Regions from separate parts of the Fodinicola feengrottensis genome, predicted to be linked through region 4. Evidence: riboswitches for the same ligand, from Rfam matches in the RefSeq annotation. Region 4 holds a riboswitch; each other region holds the start of a gene.
What was found. Region 4 has a riboswitch for thiamine pyrophosphate ahead of thiC (phosphomethylpyrimidine synthase ThiC). Riboswitches for the same ligand answer to the same signal wherever they lie in the genome.
Positions count from the first base shown of each region.

Region 1 (3,934 bases), on a different contig from region 4:
ATGACCCGCAAGCGGGTCGGCCAGGGTCTGTTGGAGGCCTTCAGCGAGACCTGCGAGCACTGCCACGGTCGCGGGTTGATCATCCACACTGAGCCGATCGAGCACCACCAAGGTGGCGGTCAGCAGCAGCAACAGCAACGGCAGCAGCCGGAGGAGTCGACCGGCGGTGGGCGGCGCAAGCGCAACCGCGGCCGGTCCGGTTCGCCGGCGGCTCACGACGAGTCGTCGAACGGCGTGGTGACGGCGGACGAGCTGTCCACCGAGGACGACGACACTGTTTTGGCCACCACAGCTGAGGCTGGTGCGGTTGCCGAAGCCGTGCGGGACGCTGAGCCGGTGTCCGCCCAGCCAGCTCCGGAGGTTCCGGCCGTCGAAGCTGTTGTTGTGGAGGCCGCTGAGCCGGTCGCGGCGGCGCCGCAGGGGACCCGTCCTCGGCGGGCTCGTCGGGCCGCCTCTCGACCCGCCGGTCCGCCACCGGTGCCGGTCGGCAGCTGACAGTTCGAAGAACGCCCCTTTCTCGCACTTCGGGAAAGGGGCGTTTTGCTGTGTTCGTACGGCCGGATGGTGACAGTCCCGCAAGACCGTTTGGTTTTCGCGCCCAGATCGCCTTGGCTCAGCGGCCAGATCGTGGTTGGCTGCCCGCTGTAGCGTGAAACAACCAGCCCTGGAGCCCGCCGATGTCTCAGGATTCCTTTACGTCAACGGAAAACCCGGTGACCAGGAGGCGGTTGATCACGGCCGCCGCGGCGGCCGGTGGCGCGGTGCTGGGAGCCACCGCCGTGCCAGCGCCGGCGGCGGCCGCTGACCCGAGCTTGTATTCGGTCGCGCTGGACAGCTTTCCGGGTGCCACCGACGACGCGAAACTGGACTCGGCGTTGAGTTATGTGGCCACGCAGACGTACAAGCCGACCATTCAGCTCGGCACCCGGCAGACTACTTTCGGCAAAACCAGGCTGCTTTTCGACGGTTTCAGCATCAGTGGGCCGGCCGGGGTGGGCACCGAGTTCAGCTTCACGAACAAGGTGAAGATCAGTACACCCGGCACCGGCTGGCTGGATGTGCCGGCGCCCAAGGTCAGGGGCATTTATATCGGCGGGCTCTGTTTTGAAGGTGACTCGAACACGACTTTTTTCGTCGACCACGACAACAATGGGCCGGTGCTGTGGGCGTCCACCATTCGTGATGTGGGATTCAATCTCTTCAGACATGTCATCTGGGGTGCTCACGATGCCGTCACTTTCGACGGTTTCTGGGACGTGAACAACTGCTACGACACCGAGTTCAAGCTGTGGGGATCGGACAGCAACTACTTCACCAACGGGTTGCTGATCGATTCCCCGAACACCGGCACCGGCAACCGCTATCACGTGTGGGCGCCCTGGCTCGGTAAGACGACCTTCGGACCGATGTTCATCACCGGCAAGGCGAACACTACGCCGATGCGCATTGACGGCGGTCGCGGAATTGTCGTACAAGCGGCACGTTTCGAGGCGCAGCAAGGAAATCCAACGCTCGGATCGCAGCTGCTGATCACCGGCGGCACCTTCGTACGGATCCGCGACCCGTGGTTCTTCAACGGCATGTCGGCGGCTGGCTCGACCGGCCACAGCACTCCGGCGTACGACAAGGGAATCGTCACCATCACCGGCGGCTCGAATATCGTGATCGACGGCGCGATGTTCAGCGACGGCGACGGTAACCAGACGGGTGCGACAGCAGCCGGCACCCCGCACGTCTACGTCGGCGGTGGCACCGGAGTCCGCCTTCGCAACCTGCAGGCCTCGACCTCGGACCAACTGAGGGTCGTACGAGCGGCAACGGTCAACGCGTCCGCGATCGTCACCGACCCGGACGTGACCGTGACGGTCGGCTGACGTGCGCACCACTCGCCACCGATCCACTGCGTGAGATAGCGTGGGGACGGAGTGACGGCGGGGTGCCGCGAGGCTGAGATCACACCCGTCGAACCTGATCTAGTTAAGACTAGCGAAGGGACCGTCGCGAGTGATTCCGCATGTGTTGACGATCGCCGGCACCGATCCCAGTGGTGGCGCCGGCATCCAAGCCGATCTGAAGACGTTTTCCGCGCTGGGCGGTTACGGCATGGGCGTGGTGACCGCCGTGGTCGCGCAGAACACCCAGGGCGTCAGGGGAATTCACCCCATTCCGGCGGCTTTCATCGGCGAGCAGCTGGATGCCGTTTTTGATGACGTACGGGTAGATGCCGTGAAAACCGGCATGCTGGGTGACGCCGACGTAATCCGTACGGTCGCCGCCGCGATTGCCAAACACCGGCCGAAATACGTGGTCGTTGACCCGGTTATGGTGGCCAAGAGCGGGCACCGGCTGTTGCCGGCCGACGCGGTGACGGCGCTGCGCGAGGAGTTGTTCCCGCTGGCGGACCTGATCACGCCGAACCTGCCGGAGGCAGCGGATCTGTTGGCCGAGAAGGAGGCCGTCGACTTGCTGGAGATGCATTTCCAGGCTGGGCGGCTGCGGGCGTACGGTCCGGCCGTGCTGCTCAAGGGTGGACATTTGGCGGGGGACGAGAGCATTGACATCCTGCTGGACGACGAGCCGATCGAGTTTTTCGCGCCACGGGTGAGAACTCGGAACACGCATGGCACCGGGTGCACTCTTTCGGCCGCGTTGGCCACCCTGCGGCCAACGCGTCCTGACTGGGTTTGCACTGTCAGGGACGCGAAAAACTATCTGACCGGGGCGCTGGCGGCGGCCGACCGGCTGGACATCGGCACCGGGCACGGGCCGCCGCACCATTTCCACGCGATGTGGAAGGACCAGTAGTGACCGATTTCTGCCCTCAGGTGTGGGAAAAGATCCAGCCGCTGCTGAAGGCGACGCTGGATCATCCGTTCAACCGCGAGTTGTCCGCGGGCACCCTTTCCGCCGATATCTTTCGCTTCTATCTCATTCAGGACGCCCGCTATCTCGCCGACTTCTCCCGCGCGCTGGCCCATGCGGCGGCGATCGCTCCTGACCCGGACGACGCGGCCTTCCTCGCCGGCAGTTCGGCGAACGTCATCACCGTCGAGCGCGGCCTGCACGAGCGGTATCTCGCGCGCTACGAGGGGGTCGACAACGTCCCGACCTCGCCGAGCGCGACGGCGTACAACAACCATCTGCTGGCGGCCGCGCAACGCGGTGGCTTCGGGCTGATGATGGCGACGGTGTTGCCGTGCTTCTGGATCTATGAGTACGTCGGGCGGGCCATCCACGCCGAGCAGAGCGGCGCGCCGAACCCGTATGGCGAGTGGATCCAGACGTACGCGGATGACGGTTTCAGCCAGTCGGTGGCGCGGGCCAAGGACATCGCCGACCGGGCGGCCGCGTCGGCCAGTGCGTACGAGCGGGCGGCTATGGTGGAAGCGTTCGTCCGCTCGGCTGAGTACGAGTGGATGTTCTGGGACTCCGCTTACCGCCAGGAAGTCTGGCCGACGGCCGGATTCGCCATCCAGGAGTGAGTTTGACCGCACTCGCGGCACAGACGTACCCTCGATGGCTGGTGCGCCGAGAGCACGCCGTAAGATGTAACGCAGTCATGTGTGCCGGCCAACTTTGGTCCGGAGCGCACGCCATCAGGGACCGCGAGCGTGGATAGCCACTGCTTGCGGAGCGAGCAGCGGTGAGGAGCACGACGTCGAGATGTACGCCATCGTCAAGACCGGCGGCAAGCAGTACAAGGTCGCCGAGGGGGATGTGATCGAGGTCGAGAAGCTCGTGGCCGCGCCCGGTGAGGCCGTCACTCTGCCGGCCCTGCTGGTGGTGGACGGCGAGGGTGACTCGCTCACCGTCACCCACGACTCGGACGCGCTTGCCGGCTACACGGTCAGCGCCGAGGTCGTCGGCCACGGCCGTGGCCCGAAGATCAAGATCCACAAGTTCAAGAACAAGACCGGCTACCACAAGCGCCAGG
Region 1 is NZ_BAAANY010000023.1:6,302-10,235, reverse strand. It holds gene ABD301_RS28190 (Rne/Rng family ribonuclease) at 1-495, shown strand, start outside; gene ABD301_RS28185 (hypothetical protein) at 714-1,874, shown strand; TPP riboswitch at 1,923-2,012, shown strand; gene thiD (bifunctional hydroxymethylpyrimidine kinase/phosphomethylpyrimidine kinase) at 2,005-2,805, shown strand; gene ABD301_RS28175 (TenA family protein) at 2,805-3,482, shown strand; gene rplU (50S ribosomal protein L21) at 3,664-3,934, shown strand, end outside.
Region 1: it holds a riboswitch for thiamine pyrophosphate, as region 4 does, so the genes downstream of both, thiD (bifunctional hydroxymethylpyrimidine kinase/phosphomethylpyrimidine kinase) here and thiC (phosphomethylpyrimidine synthase ThiC) in region 4, are expected to answer to the same signal.

Region 2 (3,934 bases), on a different contig from region 4:
AGCTGACTAACGGCTGCCAGCTGCCCACAGCAATGCTCACCGCGGTGGCGGCCACCGCGAGCGATACCGCTACCAGCAACAGAAGTACGTCCGTGCCGCCGACGGTTTGCTGGCGCGCGTATGTACGAGGCAGCCGCGAGTCGAAGCCGCGCGAGTCCATTGCCGCCGCGATTCTGCTGGCGCGCCGGATCGCGCCGACCAGCAGCGTGAAAACCCGGCCGAAGAGCAGTCTTACGGCAATTACCGGATTTCCGCCGGAAGACACGCCGCGAGCCCGCCGGGCCAGCCCGATTGTCTGCCATTCGGTTGCCAGCAACGGAAGCAGCCGGAGCGCGGCAAGTGACCCGTACGCGAACCGGGCCGGTGCGCGCAGTTGCTGGACGAGCGAGTCGGCCAGGTCGGTGGGGTCGGTGGTGGACAACATGAGCACGCCGGGAAGCGCGATCGCGAGCACCCGCATCGCGAGCGCGCCGCCGACTGCCCATCCGCCTGGGCTGCCGAAAAGCGCGTTCGCGAGGCCAACCGAGAGCGCCCCGAGCAGGACGCCCGCGGTGCGGCGGGCCAGTGCGGCCGGTCCGAGGCCAGTCAGCGGCAGCGCGACCAGGCAGCCGACGAGCAGCAGAGCCGGGGTGACCGGGTCGCGGGCGGCCAGCGCGGCGGCCGCGACGACCAGGCCGGCGGCCAGTTTGGCGACCGGGTTGCGGCGGTGCAGAAAAGCCGGTGCGGTACGGGCGAAAGTCGTCATTCGGCGGGCTCCAGGTGACCGGCGGACATCCAGAGCACCCGGTCGGCCAGCGCCTCGGTGAAGGCGGTGTCGTGGGTGACGACCGCGATGCCGACGCCCTCGGCGCGCAGGGCGTCCAGCATTTCGACCAACTCGGTCCAGGTGTTCCGGTCCTGGCCGAAGGTTGGCTCGTCCAGAATCAGCAAAGCCGGCGCGGCCACCAAAGCCGTCGCGACCGAGAGCCGGCGCTGTTCTCCGCCGGACAGGGTGAACGGGTTCGCAGCGGCCAATTTTTCCAACCGCAGCCTGGCCAACAGCTCATCGGCTCGACGAACATCCTTCGTACGCAACAACAACTCGTCGCAGACTCGGCCGGTGAGGAACTGGTGTTCGGGGTCCTGGAAAACCGCGCCGATCCGGCCGGCGAGGTCACTTGCCCGCCATTTCCACGGCGGTCTGCGGTCGGTGCCGGACAATTCAGGGGTGCCCTCGACATGGCCGCCGGACGGGCGTACGAGCCCGCCCAGCACTCGCGCGAGGGTCGTCTTGCCGGCGCCGTTCGGGCCGGTGATCGCGGTGACCTCGGCGGTCCGCAGGCTGACCGAGACGTCGTCCACAATGGACGGATCGACTCGTACGGAAGCGGCCGACAGCAACGAAACGCGATCGCTGGTGGGGGAGCGGCGCGCTCGTACGGGCGCACCGGGCACCCACACACCAGCAGCCGTCAGCGCGTCGCCCTGAGTCGACAGCACGTCGTCCGGACGACCGTCAGCCAGTACGCCCGAAGGGGACAGCACCACCACCCGGTCGACCAGCGCGAGCGACTCGGCGACGCGGTGCTCGATCAGGACGAGCGTGGCGCCGGTGTCGTCCAACACCGCGTCGATGGCCTTGCGTACCGAGGTGGCGCCTTCCGGGTCGACGTTCGCGGTCGGCTCGTCCAACAGCAGCAAACCCGGCCGCTGAGCCAAAACCCCGGCCAGTGCGAGCCGCTGCTGCTCACCGCCGGAAAGAGCGGCGGTCGGCCAGTCGCGCGGATAGCCGAAGCCGACCGTCGACAGCGCGGCGTCCACTCGCGGCCAGATCTCCCGCGCTGGTACGGCGAGGTTTTCCAGCCCAAAGGCCACATCGTCGCCGCAGCGGGCCATCACCAGCTGACTTTCTGGATCCTGCTGAAGATAGCCGACCGGCTCGGCCGCCGCTCGCGGGTGTTCTCCAGCGATCTGAAGGACACCGTCCTCGTCTCCGACCTCTGGATCCAGCAATCCGGCCAGCCCACGCAACAACGTGCTCTTGCCGGCACCGGAAGCGCCCAGCAGCAGCACTCGTTCGCCCGGCTGGATGCTGAGGTCGACACCCCGGACCGCCCACGCCTTGCGGCCCGGATGCCGCCATCCCCAGCCAGCCAGCCGAATGTCCTTGCCAGGCACCTAAACCCGGGTCTGTTTGCGGCCGCCGGCGAGCGCCGACAGCACGCCGGTCGCGCTCAGCCCACGGGCGATCAGCCACGAGACCAGCCCGGCCAACACCAACCCGCCGACCATGCAGGCCACCGTGTAGGTCGCCTTCCAGCCGAGGTCGAAGCCCGCGTACGACACGATCACGTCGACGATCGCGCAGCCCAGGCCACTCGCGGCGCCGGCCAGCAGCGCGGTCGGCAGCGAGTACGAGCGATAGCGGAAGGCGAAGAAGACGAGCTCGGCGCCGAGGCCCTGCGCGAGTCCGGACAGCAGGGTGGCGAAGCCGTACTGGCCGCCCATCACCATCTCGACGACCGCGCCCAGCAGCTCCGCGAACAGCGCGGCGCCCGGCCGGCGGACCAGCAGCGGGGCCAGCACGGCCGGGATGAACCACACCCCGGACAGCAGCCCGGTAAGGGGTGCGACGCCCTTGAGCGGCACGGACAGCAGGCTGTAGACGGGTCCCCAGCCGAAGAAAACGGCACCGAAGACGACGCCGACGATCGCGGTCACCACGATGTCGACGGTTCGCCATCGGCGGCTGGGTGGGAGGGTGGTGCTGGCCATGGGTGGGCCTCCTTCTGGCTCGAAGGAGGAGTGCTTCGACGCTCATCCGGCATCCACTACGGAACCGCGCATGCGGCATCGCAGCGGAAGCGGATGAATCGACTTCCTGCGCTGGCATTACCCAGATCAGGTCTGAGGGTCTGCGGTTGTCCCGCACTCTCAGCGCGTCCGGCGCTCCCCTGTCGTACTGACCCGGCGACCGTAACACGCCAGCATTGGTTCATCGAGGGAAAAGGGCCGGTAAAGCCTGTGGACAACCGCCAGGGCGAGAAAACCGGCCGGCTACGCTGGCGAGGTGCCGTCCCCTGAGGTTCGTACGCTCGAGCCGACTACCGACGAGCCCTCTCCGGAAAAGTCGCCACGGCCCTGGTCTTTGTACGCGCTGATCCTCGTTTGTGTGGGCATCGTCGCCTTCCGTGGTCTGGTGGTTGGCGCGTTCACCGCCCCGATCATGCAGACCTGGGCGACGGTCTTTGTCTCGATCGTGGTCCAGGCGACGCCGTTCCTGGTGCTGGGTGTGCTGATCAGCGCTGGCCTGGCGGTGCTGGTTCCACCGGACTTCTTCGCTCGCGTACTGCCGTCCCGGGCCGTGCTCGCGGTGCCGGTGGCGGGCGTGGCCGGGATGGTGCTGCCGGGCTGCGAGTGCGGCTCGGTGCCGATTGCCGGCGGCCTGATGCGCCGGGGGGTGGCACCGGCCGCGGCGCTCGCTTTCTTGCTGTCCGCCCCGGCGATCAACCCGATCGTGCTGGTCGCCACCGCGGTCGCCTTCCCGGGCCAGCCGATGATGGTGGTGGCCCGGTTCACCGCGTCGGTGCTGACCTCGGTGGCGATGGGCTGGCTGTGGCTGCGGATCGGCAGGCCGGAGTGGATCCGGCTGCCGCGCCGGGCTGCGCTGACCGGGATGCCGCGTTGGCAGGCGTTTCTGGAGACCGCCCGCGCCGACTTCCTGCCCGCTGGCGGCTTCCTGGTGGTGGGCGGGCTGACCGCGGCGACACTCAATGTGCTCGTACCGGCCTCGGTGCTCGCGACCATCGCGCACAACCCGGTGTTGGCCGTGGTCGGCCTCGCGGTGCTCGCGGTGGTGCTGTCCATCTGCTCGGAGGCGGACGCCTTTGTGGCCGCGTCGCTGACTCAGTTCTCGCTCACCGCGCGGCTGGTGTTCCTGGTGGTCGGGCCGATG
Region 2 is NZ_BAAANY010000055.1:37,625-41,558, reverse strand. It holds gene ABD301_RS41540 (energy-coupling factor transporter transmembrane component T family protein) at 1-745, opposite strand, end outside; gene ABD301_RS41545 (DUF6191 domain-containing protein) at 1-10, shown strand, start outside; gene ABD301_RS41535 (ABC transporter ATP-binding protein) at 742-2,157, opposite strand; gene ABD301_RS41530 (ECF transporter S component) at 2,158-2,754, opposite strand; TPP riboswitch at 2,841-2,945, opposite strand; gene ABD301_RS41525 (permease) at 3,050-3,934, shown strand, end outside.
Region 2: it holds a riboswitch for thiamine pyrophosphate, as region 4 does, so the genes downstream of both, ABD301_RS41530 (ECF transporter S component) here and thiC (phosphomethylpyrimidine synthase ThiC) in region 4, are expected to answer to the same signal.

Region 3 (3,934 bases), on a different contig from region 4:
CCGAGGTGAGGTCGTCCGGCCAACAGGCCGGCGCGGCCCAGAACCCGGCGGTGACCGCTCTCTCGCCGTTGACCGCCTCCCCAGTGGCCGCAGCGACCCGCAGGATGTTCCGGCGCAAAGGCGAAATGTCCAGGTCAGGGTGGGTGACCTTGTCAGGGGACGCCGGCGCGGGCAGGGTCCACCAGGTCGACAGCAGGTTCGCCAGCTGGTCGGCCGGGTCCAGCAGCCGCCAGTCGTCGTACGCCTCGGTGGGCGACAGCGCCTTGTCGGTCACGGCCAGCAACTCAGCGCTCAGGGCCAGTCGTACGACGGCGTTGACCTCCGCGGCGGTGGCTTCGACAGTCTTCGCGACCCGGCGTCGTTCTTGTACGTTCAGCCTCCCGCTCTTCAGCGACGGGATCGGCTTGCGACCGGCCTGGTCGAGGATTTCGGTGACCAACCGCAGGAATCGGCCGGCCGCCGCGAGCGAGTCCTGGGCGACCAGGGCAGGCTCGACCGGCCAGTGCTCGACCTCTGGCCGGCGCGGCTCGAAAGGCGCGGTGAAACCGCCGTCCCGCAACGCGAGCATGACCTCCGAGGGCATCACCAGCTCAGTGTTGTCCCACATGCTCACGAAAAGCAGGCCGCGGGCCACCGCCCAGTCCAGTGGCGACACGTTGTTTTTCGCTCGTACGGCTGGATAGTCGAACTTGCTGATGGCCTGACCGGTCTCGGCGGTTTCGGCCAGGATGGCCTGGATCTCGTCGTCGCCGTGCCCGACGATCGATCGCACCCGCTCCGGATCGCCGAGCGCGGCCAGCAGCGCGTCGACTATCTCGGCCTTCAGCCGCGGCCGGGGGATATTGAGGGCGAGCAACATCTTGCCGAGGGCGTCGACGGTCCGGTCCGGCAGCAGGTCGGCCAGCGGCGGGCCGAGACCGAGCGGGGGATCCCACGCCATCCGCGCCGCTGCTACCAGCCGCAAGGTCCCCACCGTCGCGCCGTGGTCGGCGACCAGCCGGGGCTGGTTGCCACCGGTGTCTTCGGTGACCAGTGCGTACGAGCGGAGGACGGCCAAGCAGCGCTGCAGGTCCTCGTCCCGGCTGCGGACACCCATCAGGTGCGCCAAGTCCTTCACCGACGGCTGGTCGCCAAGCGCGGCCAACGCCTCACACACCTGCAGGGTGGGCAGGTCGACCTGGTGCAGGGCACGAACGACCGAGCGGGGATTGTCCAGCCGGGCGCTGAGTTCCTGCAGCGATCGCGGCGCCGGCTCGGCGGTCACGTCCGGGCGCAGTGCGAGCAGATCGGTCAGGCCCTCGATTCCGAGCCGCCGCAGGGTCGCGGTGTCCACGTGGTTGTCAGCCCTCCTTACGCAGTCGGATGGCGAACCGCTCGGCGGCCGCACGTGGATCGTCGGCGTCGGTAATCGCTCGTACGACCACCACCCGGCGCGCGCCGGCGGCGATCACCTCGTCCAGCCGGTCCGCGTCGATGCCACCGATCGCGAACCACGGCCTCGCGGTGCCGCTGGCGGCCGTCTCCCGTACGAGATCGAGCCCGGCCGCTGGCCGCCCCGGCTTGGTCGGTGTGGTCCAGCACGGTCCGGTGCAGAAATAGTCGACGCCGGGCTCGGTCGCACCGGCTGCCGCCTGTGCTGGATCGTGTGTCGACCGGCCGATCACCACATCGTCGCCGACGATGCGGCGGGCCCAGGAAACCGGCAGGTCGTCCTGTCCGAGATGCAGGACATCGGCACTGGCCGCGAGCGCGACGTCGGCCCGGTCGTTGACCGCGAGCAGCGCGTTGTGGCGCTCACACGCCGCCGCCAGGACCTCCAGCGCCGCCAGTTCCTCTCGCGCTTCGAGCGGGCTCTTGTCTCTGAGCTGTACGACATCGACGCCACCAGCGAGCGCGGCGTCCACGAACGCGGCGAGATCGCCGCGCTCGCGGCGCGCGTCCGTACACAAATAGAGCCGGGCGTCGGCAAGGCGCCGCCGGGGATCGCGGTTCGGCATGCCCTCACCGTAGCGATCTCTCGGGTTAGAGTGAGAGCTGGTCCGCACGGGAGTCCGGGGTTATCCGGGCTGAGAGGAAGCGATCACCCGCTTCGACCGTCGAACCTGATCCGGGTCATGCCGGCGCAGGGAGCGTGGAATGCCGAGAACTGTGGTCGTGGTGGGCGGTGGTGTCATCGGCCTGTCCATTTGCTGGCGCGCGGTGGCCGCCGGCTGGTCGGTGACGTTGGTCGATCCGGCGCCCGCGTCGGGAGCCTCATACGTCGCCGGCGGGATGCTCGCGCCGATCACCGAGGCCTGGCCCGGCGAGGAGAGCCTGCTCGCGCTGGGCGTCGAGTCGGTGCGGCTCTGGCCGTCGTACGCGGCTGAGCTCGCAGCCGCTGCGGGCGTGTCGGCTGGGCTGCGAAAAGACGGCACGATCGTGGTCGCCGCCGACGGTTCCGATCGGGCCGAGCTGGATCGGCTCGCGTCCTATTTGGACAGTCTGGGCCGCCGTGTCGAGGTGCTGCGGGCGCGGGACGTACGAGTGCGGGAGCCGGCGATCGGTGGCCCGGTCCGTGGCGGTCTGGCGATGCCGGACGACTACTCCGTCGACAATCGACAACTGCTGGATGCCTTACGCAGAGCCATTTCTGGCGTTCCGCACGTCGCCGAGGCGGCTGCGGACGTACGCGCCGGCCGGGTTTTGTTGGCCAGCGGTCGAACGGTCGAGGCTGACGTGGTGGTCCTCGCCGCCGGCGCTTGGAGCGGGCAGATCTGTCGCCGGCTCAGCAAGGTGATTCGGCCGGTCAAAGGCGAAATCCTGCGATTGAGGGCTCGGGTCGGCGCGGTCGGGCCGCCGCGTCGGACGGTGCGAGCGCTGGTCGGTGGGCGGCACGTCTATCTCGTACCGCGGGACGACGGCGGACTGGTGCTGGGGGCCACTCAGTACGAGGCGGGTTTCGACACGACGGTGACCGTCGGCGGCGTGCGCGATCTGTTGGCCGACGCCGAGCGGGTGATGCCGGCGATTGGGGAGTACGAGCTGGTCGAATGCATCGCAGGGTTGCGACCCGGGTCGCCGGACAACCGGCCGCTGGTCGGCTGGCTGGAGCCGGGATTGGTGGTCGCGACCGGCCATCACCGCAACGGAATCCTGCTCGCGCCAGTCACCGCGGACCTGGTGGTCGCGACGCTGGCTGGCGCTGATCCACCGGATTCCTTACGGCCGGACCGGCATCTGTCGTCTGTGAAGGGGAGTCAATGAAAGCGCAGGTCAACGGGTCATTCCGAGAGCTCGCCGAGGGGGCCACGGTGGCTTCGGTGGTGGAGCTGTTGGGCATCGTGACCGGCGGCATCGCGGTGGCGTTGGACGACGCGGTGGTGCCGCGCTCGGAATGGGGCAGCACGCCCGTACTCGATGGCAGCCGCGTCGAGATCCTGACCGCCACACAGGGAGGGTGAGCGATGGACGATCCGCTGGTGATCGCTGCTCGGGAGTTCTCGTCGCGGCTGGTGATGGGTACGGGCGGCGCATCGAGTCTGGAGTCGCTGGAGCGCGCGCTCGTAGCCTCTGGGACGGAGTTGACGACGGTGGCGATGCGCCGCGCGGACGCCGTCGGCCAGACCGGGGTGTGGGAGTTGCTCGCCCGGTTGGGCATTGAGCCGCTGCCCAACACCGCGGGCTGTCGGACGGCAGCGGAGGCCGTGCTGACCGCTCGGCTCGCACGCGAGGCGCTGGGCACTTCGTGGGTGAAGCTGGAAGTCGTCGCGGACGACCAGACGCTGTTGCCGGATCCGCTGGAGTTGTTGGACGCGGCGGAACAGCTGGTCGAGGACGGTTTCACGGTCCTGCCGTACGCGAACGACGACCCGGTCCTCGCGTTGCGGCTCGAACAAGCCGGTTGCGCGGTGGTGATGCCGCTGGGCTCGCCGATCGGTACCGGACTAGGCATCCG
Region 3 is NZ_BAAANY010000012.1:1,969-5,902, reverse strand. It holds gene ABD301_RS18210 (helicase-associated domain-containing protein) at 1-1,333, opposite strand, end outside; gene thiE (thiamine phosphate synthase) at 1,341-1,997, opposite strand; TPP riboswitch at 2,034-2,146, shown strand; gene thiO (glycine oxidase ThiO) at 2,137-3,243, shown strand; gene thiS (sulfur carrier protein ThiS) at 3,240-3,440, shown strand; gene thiG (thiazole synthase) at 3,444-3,934, shown strand, end outside.
Region 3: it holds a riboswitch for thiamine pyrophosphate, as region 4 does, so the genes downstream of both, thiO (glycine oxidase ThiO) here and thiC (phosphomethylpyrimidine synthase ThiC) in region 4, are expected to answer to the same signal.

Region 4 (3,934 bases):
CGGCGGCCCAGCCGGTCAGCGATCGCCGGCGCTCTCGCGGTTGCCGGTGGCATCGGGATTTTCGTTGTGGTGTCGGCGCAACAGCCGGTCGGCGGTACGACCGTACGGTACGCGGAGAGCATCGCCATCGGCCTGATCGGTTTGCTGGTCGCGGTGGCCGCCACGATCGCCTGGCGGACCAACGGCCGGATCCGGTGCCTGTCCAGCGCGGTCGGCGGCGGCATGGCTTTTGGCCTGGTCTCGACACTTGTACGGGCCGGCGCTCAGGAATTCTTCGCCGCGCAACGGATTCCGGTGTTGCTGGGGACCGCTGTCGGGATCGGGGTGGCCGTCACGGTCGGTGCGTATCTGGTCCAGCAGGCATATTCCAGTGGTGCGTCCGATGTGGTGATCGCGGCCGTCACGGTTTTCGACCCACTGGTGTCGATCGGCCTTGGCGCGGCTCTGCTGGGCGAGACGCCAGCACCGACTTCCGGTGTGCTGGCGCTGGAAATCCTGGCCGCGGCGACCGCGGTGGCCGGCATTGTTCTGCTCGCCCGGAACCGGGTCGCCATCGAACCGGTGTCCGCTCACTACGAACAGGAGACACTTGTGACCGCCGTCCCGCCGCGCCGCATTCTCATCGGCGCCGACACCTTCCCGCCGGACATCAATGGCGCGGCGAATTTCGGTGCCCGGCTGGCGATGGGGCTGGCCGCTCGTGGTCACGACGTGCACGTAATCTGCCCGCAGACAATTCAGCCGGACGTGCCGCTGCCGGCCTTACCGGGCGTCACCGTACACCGTTTTCCGGCTTATCTCACGCCTATCCACCCGACTCTGAGCACTTGCCTGCCGTGGCAAATCGCCGGCCCAGTGGATGCGCTGATCGACGAGCTGCGGCCGGATGTCATTCACGTTCAGGCGCATTTCGTGATGGGGCGGGTGTTGGCGAAAGTGGCCCGGCGTCGGCAGGTGCCGCTGGTGGCGACCAACCATTTCGTGCCGGACAACGCTTTCGGCTACACCCGGATGCCGAAATGGACCAGGTCATCGCTCAGCAAGCTGGCTTGGAGCGACCTGAATCGCTTCCTACGCAAGGCAAACGCGGTGACCACGCCGACTCCGCGGGCGGCTCAGCTGCTGACCGACCACCACCTGGGTCAGCCGGTCGTCCCGATTTCGTGCGGGATCGATCTCGACCATTTCAAGCCGTCCGGCGGCACCTCCGTCGAGCCAACCATCCTTTTCGTTGGCCGGCTGGACGAAGAGAAGCGGGTGCCCGATCTCTTGCGGGCATTGGCCCGGATGGAGCGTCCGGACGTACGACTGGAGGTAGTGGGAGACGGCGGCTGCCGCTCAGAATGGGAAGCGCTAAGTGACCGGCTCGGCCTCGCCAGCCGAGTGACTTTCCACGGCTTTGTCAGCGATGACGAGCTGACCGCCGCGTACGCTCGATGCGATGTTTTCTGCATGCCCAGCACCGCCGAGTTGCAGAGTCTGGTCACGATGGAAGCAATGGCCGCCGGTAAACCAGTCGTGGCGGCGAACGCGATGGCGTTGCCGCATCTGGTACGTCCCGGGAAAACAGGTTGGCTTTTCGAGCCGGGAGACGTCGACGAACTGGCCGCGAGGGTGCGCGAGTTGATTGACGATCCGGCCACCGCGACCCGGATGGGAGCCGCCGGCCGCCGGTTGGTCGCGCAACATGGCATCGACGAGACAGTGGCTCGGTACGAGCAGGTCTACGAGTCGGTTCAGCCAACGCGGTCCCGCGTCGAGCGGGAAACCCGTCGGCTCGTACGAGCGGCATAACGGTTTCCGGGCGGCCCTTGATTATTGCCGGGTCGCCCGGTTAACCTCGGCCCCGACAACAAAACTGAAGAGCATCGCGGGAGCTCGCGCCGAAGCGGGCTGAGAGGGCGGCTGGAGTCGACAGACCCCGGTGCCGCCGACCGCCCGAACCTGACCGGGTAATGCCGGCGTAGGAAGGATGTGGCGATGACCTCTCTCGACGCACGGGTCAGCCCTGCCGTGACCACCGGGCCGATCATCGGCTCGCATAAGGTCTACTTGGGAGATCTCCAGGTTCCGGTCCGCAGAATCGAGCTCACCGACGGCGATCATCTGGATGTCTACGACACTTCCGGGCCGTACACAGATGATTCGGCGACCATCGATGTCCACAGTGGACTGCGGGAAAAGCGGGCCGACTGGATCGCGAACCGCCGGCCGGTGGGTGGTGCGCTCACTCAGTTGGCTTACGCCAGAGCCGGTGTTCTCACCGAGGAAATGCGTTTCTGCGCGCTGCGCGAAGGCGTCGAACCCGAGCTGGTACGTGAAGAAGTCGCGGCCGGGCGGGCGGTCATTCCGGTCAACCGCCGGCATCCGGAGTCCGAGCCGGCGATCATCGGCAAGAAGTTCCTGGTCAAAATCAACGCGAACATCGGCAACTCGGCGGTGACTTCCTCGATCGCCGAGGAGGTCGACAAGCTGGTGTGGGCGATCCGCTGGGGTGCCGACACGGTGATGGACCTCTCGACCGGAAAGCGCATTCACGAAACCCGGGAATGGTTGCTGCGCAACTCGCCGGTGCCGATCGGAACCGTGCCGATCTACCAGGCGCTGGAAAAAGTCGACGGCGATCCGACCGAGCTGTCCTGGGAGATCTACCGCGACACCGTTCTGGAGCAGTGCGAGCAGGGCGTCGACTACATGACCGTGCACGCTGGCGTGCTGCTCAGATATGTTCCGCTGACGGCAAAACGGGTCACCGGGATCGTGTCCCGCGGCGGTTCGATCATGGCCGCCTGGTGCCTCGCCCATCACCGGGAAAGCTTCCTCTACAGGCATTTCGACGAGCTCTGTGACATTTTCCGGTCGTACGACGTGACTTTCTCGCTCGGCGACGGCCTGCGCCCGGGTTCGATCGCGGATGCCAATGACGCGGCCCAGTTCGCCGAGTTGCGGACCTTGGGCGAGCTCACCGCGATCGCCCGGGCAAAAGACGTGCAGGTGATGATCGAAGGCCCTGGACACGTGCCCATGCACAAGATCGTGGAAAACGTACGATTGGAGGAGGAACTCTGCGGCGAGGCGCCGTTCTACACCCTTGGACCGTTGGCGACCGACATCGCGCCGGCGTACGACCACATCACCTCCGCGATTGGTGCGGCTATGATCGCCCAGGCCGGCACCGCGATGTTGTGTTACGTGACGCCGAAAGAACACCTTGGACTGCCGGACCGCGATGACGTGAAGACCGGCGTGATCACGTACAAGATCGCCGCCCATGCAGCTGACCTCGCCAAGCAACACCCGCACGCGCAGCAGCGGGACGACGCGCTTTCCAAGGCCCGCTTCGAATTCCGCTGGATCGACCAGTTCAACCTGGCGCTGGACCCGGATACCGCGCGGTCCTTCCACGACCAGACGCTGCCCGCCGAGCCGGCCAAGACGGCGCATTTCTGTTCCATGTGCGGGCCAAAATTCTGCGCCATGAAAATCACCCAGGACGTACGCCGTTATGCCGACGAACACGGTCTGACGGACGAAGCCGCGATCGCCGCTGGAATGACCGAGAAATCCGTCGAATTCGCCGCCCGGGGCAACCGCGTCTACCTTCCGACCATCCAGCCGTAGCGGTCAGGAGAGCAGCCCCTGGAGTGATACGTCCGGGTTGTTGATCGCCTGGGCGAGTGCGTCGCAGGCGGTGCGGAGCCGGACCTCGCAGCGGTCGCGCAGGTCCGGGTCGGCCATTTCGGCGCGTACGCCGACAATGCTGATCGCGCCGTGACAAGCCTCGTCGGGGGTGACGATCGGGCAGGCCATCGCGGCGAGCAGCGGGTCGACGGTGTCGTCGAAATGCGTGACCTGTGCTCGTACGCTGCTCAACAGCTCAGCGAGCGCCGCCGCGGCTTCCGGCGACTCGGCGGATTTCAGCTCGGTCAGATAG
Region 4 is NZ_BAAANY010000009.1:503,299-507,232, forward strand. It holds gene ABD301_RS14920 (glycosyltransferase) at 1-1,794, shown strand, start outside; TPP riboswitch at 1,861-1,988, shown strand; gene thiC (phosphomethylpyrimidine synthase ThiC) at 1,981-3,621, shown strand; gene ABD301_RS14930 (IclR family transcriptional regulator) at 3,625-3,934, opposite strand, start outside.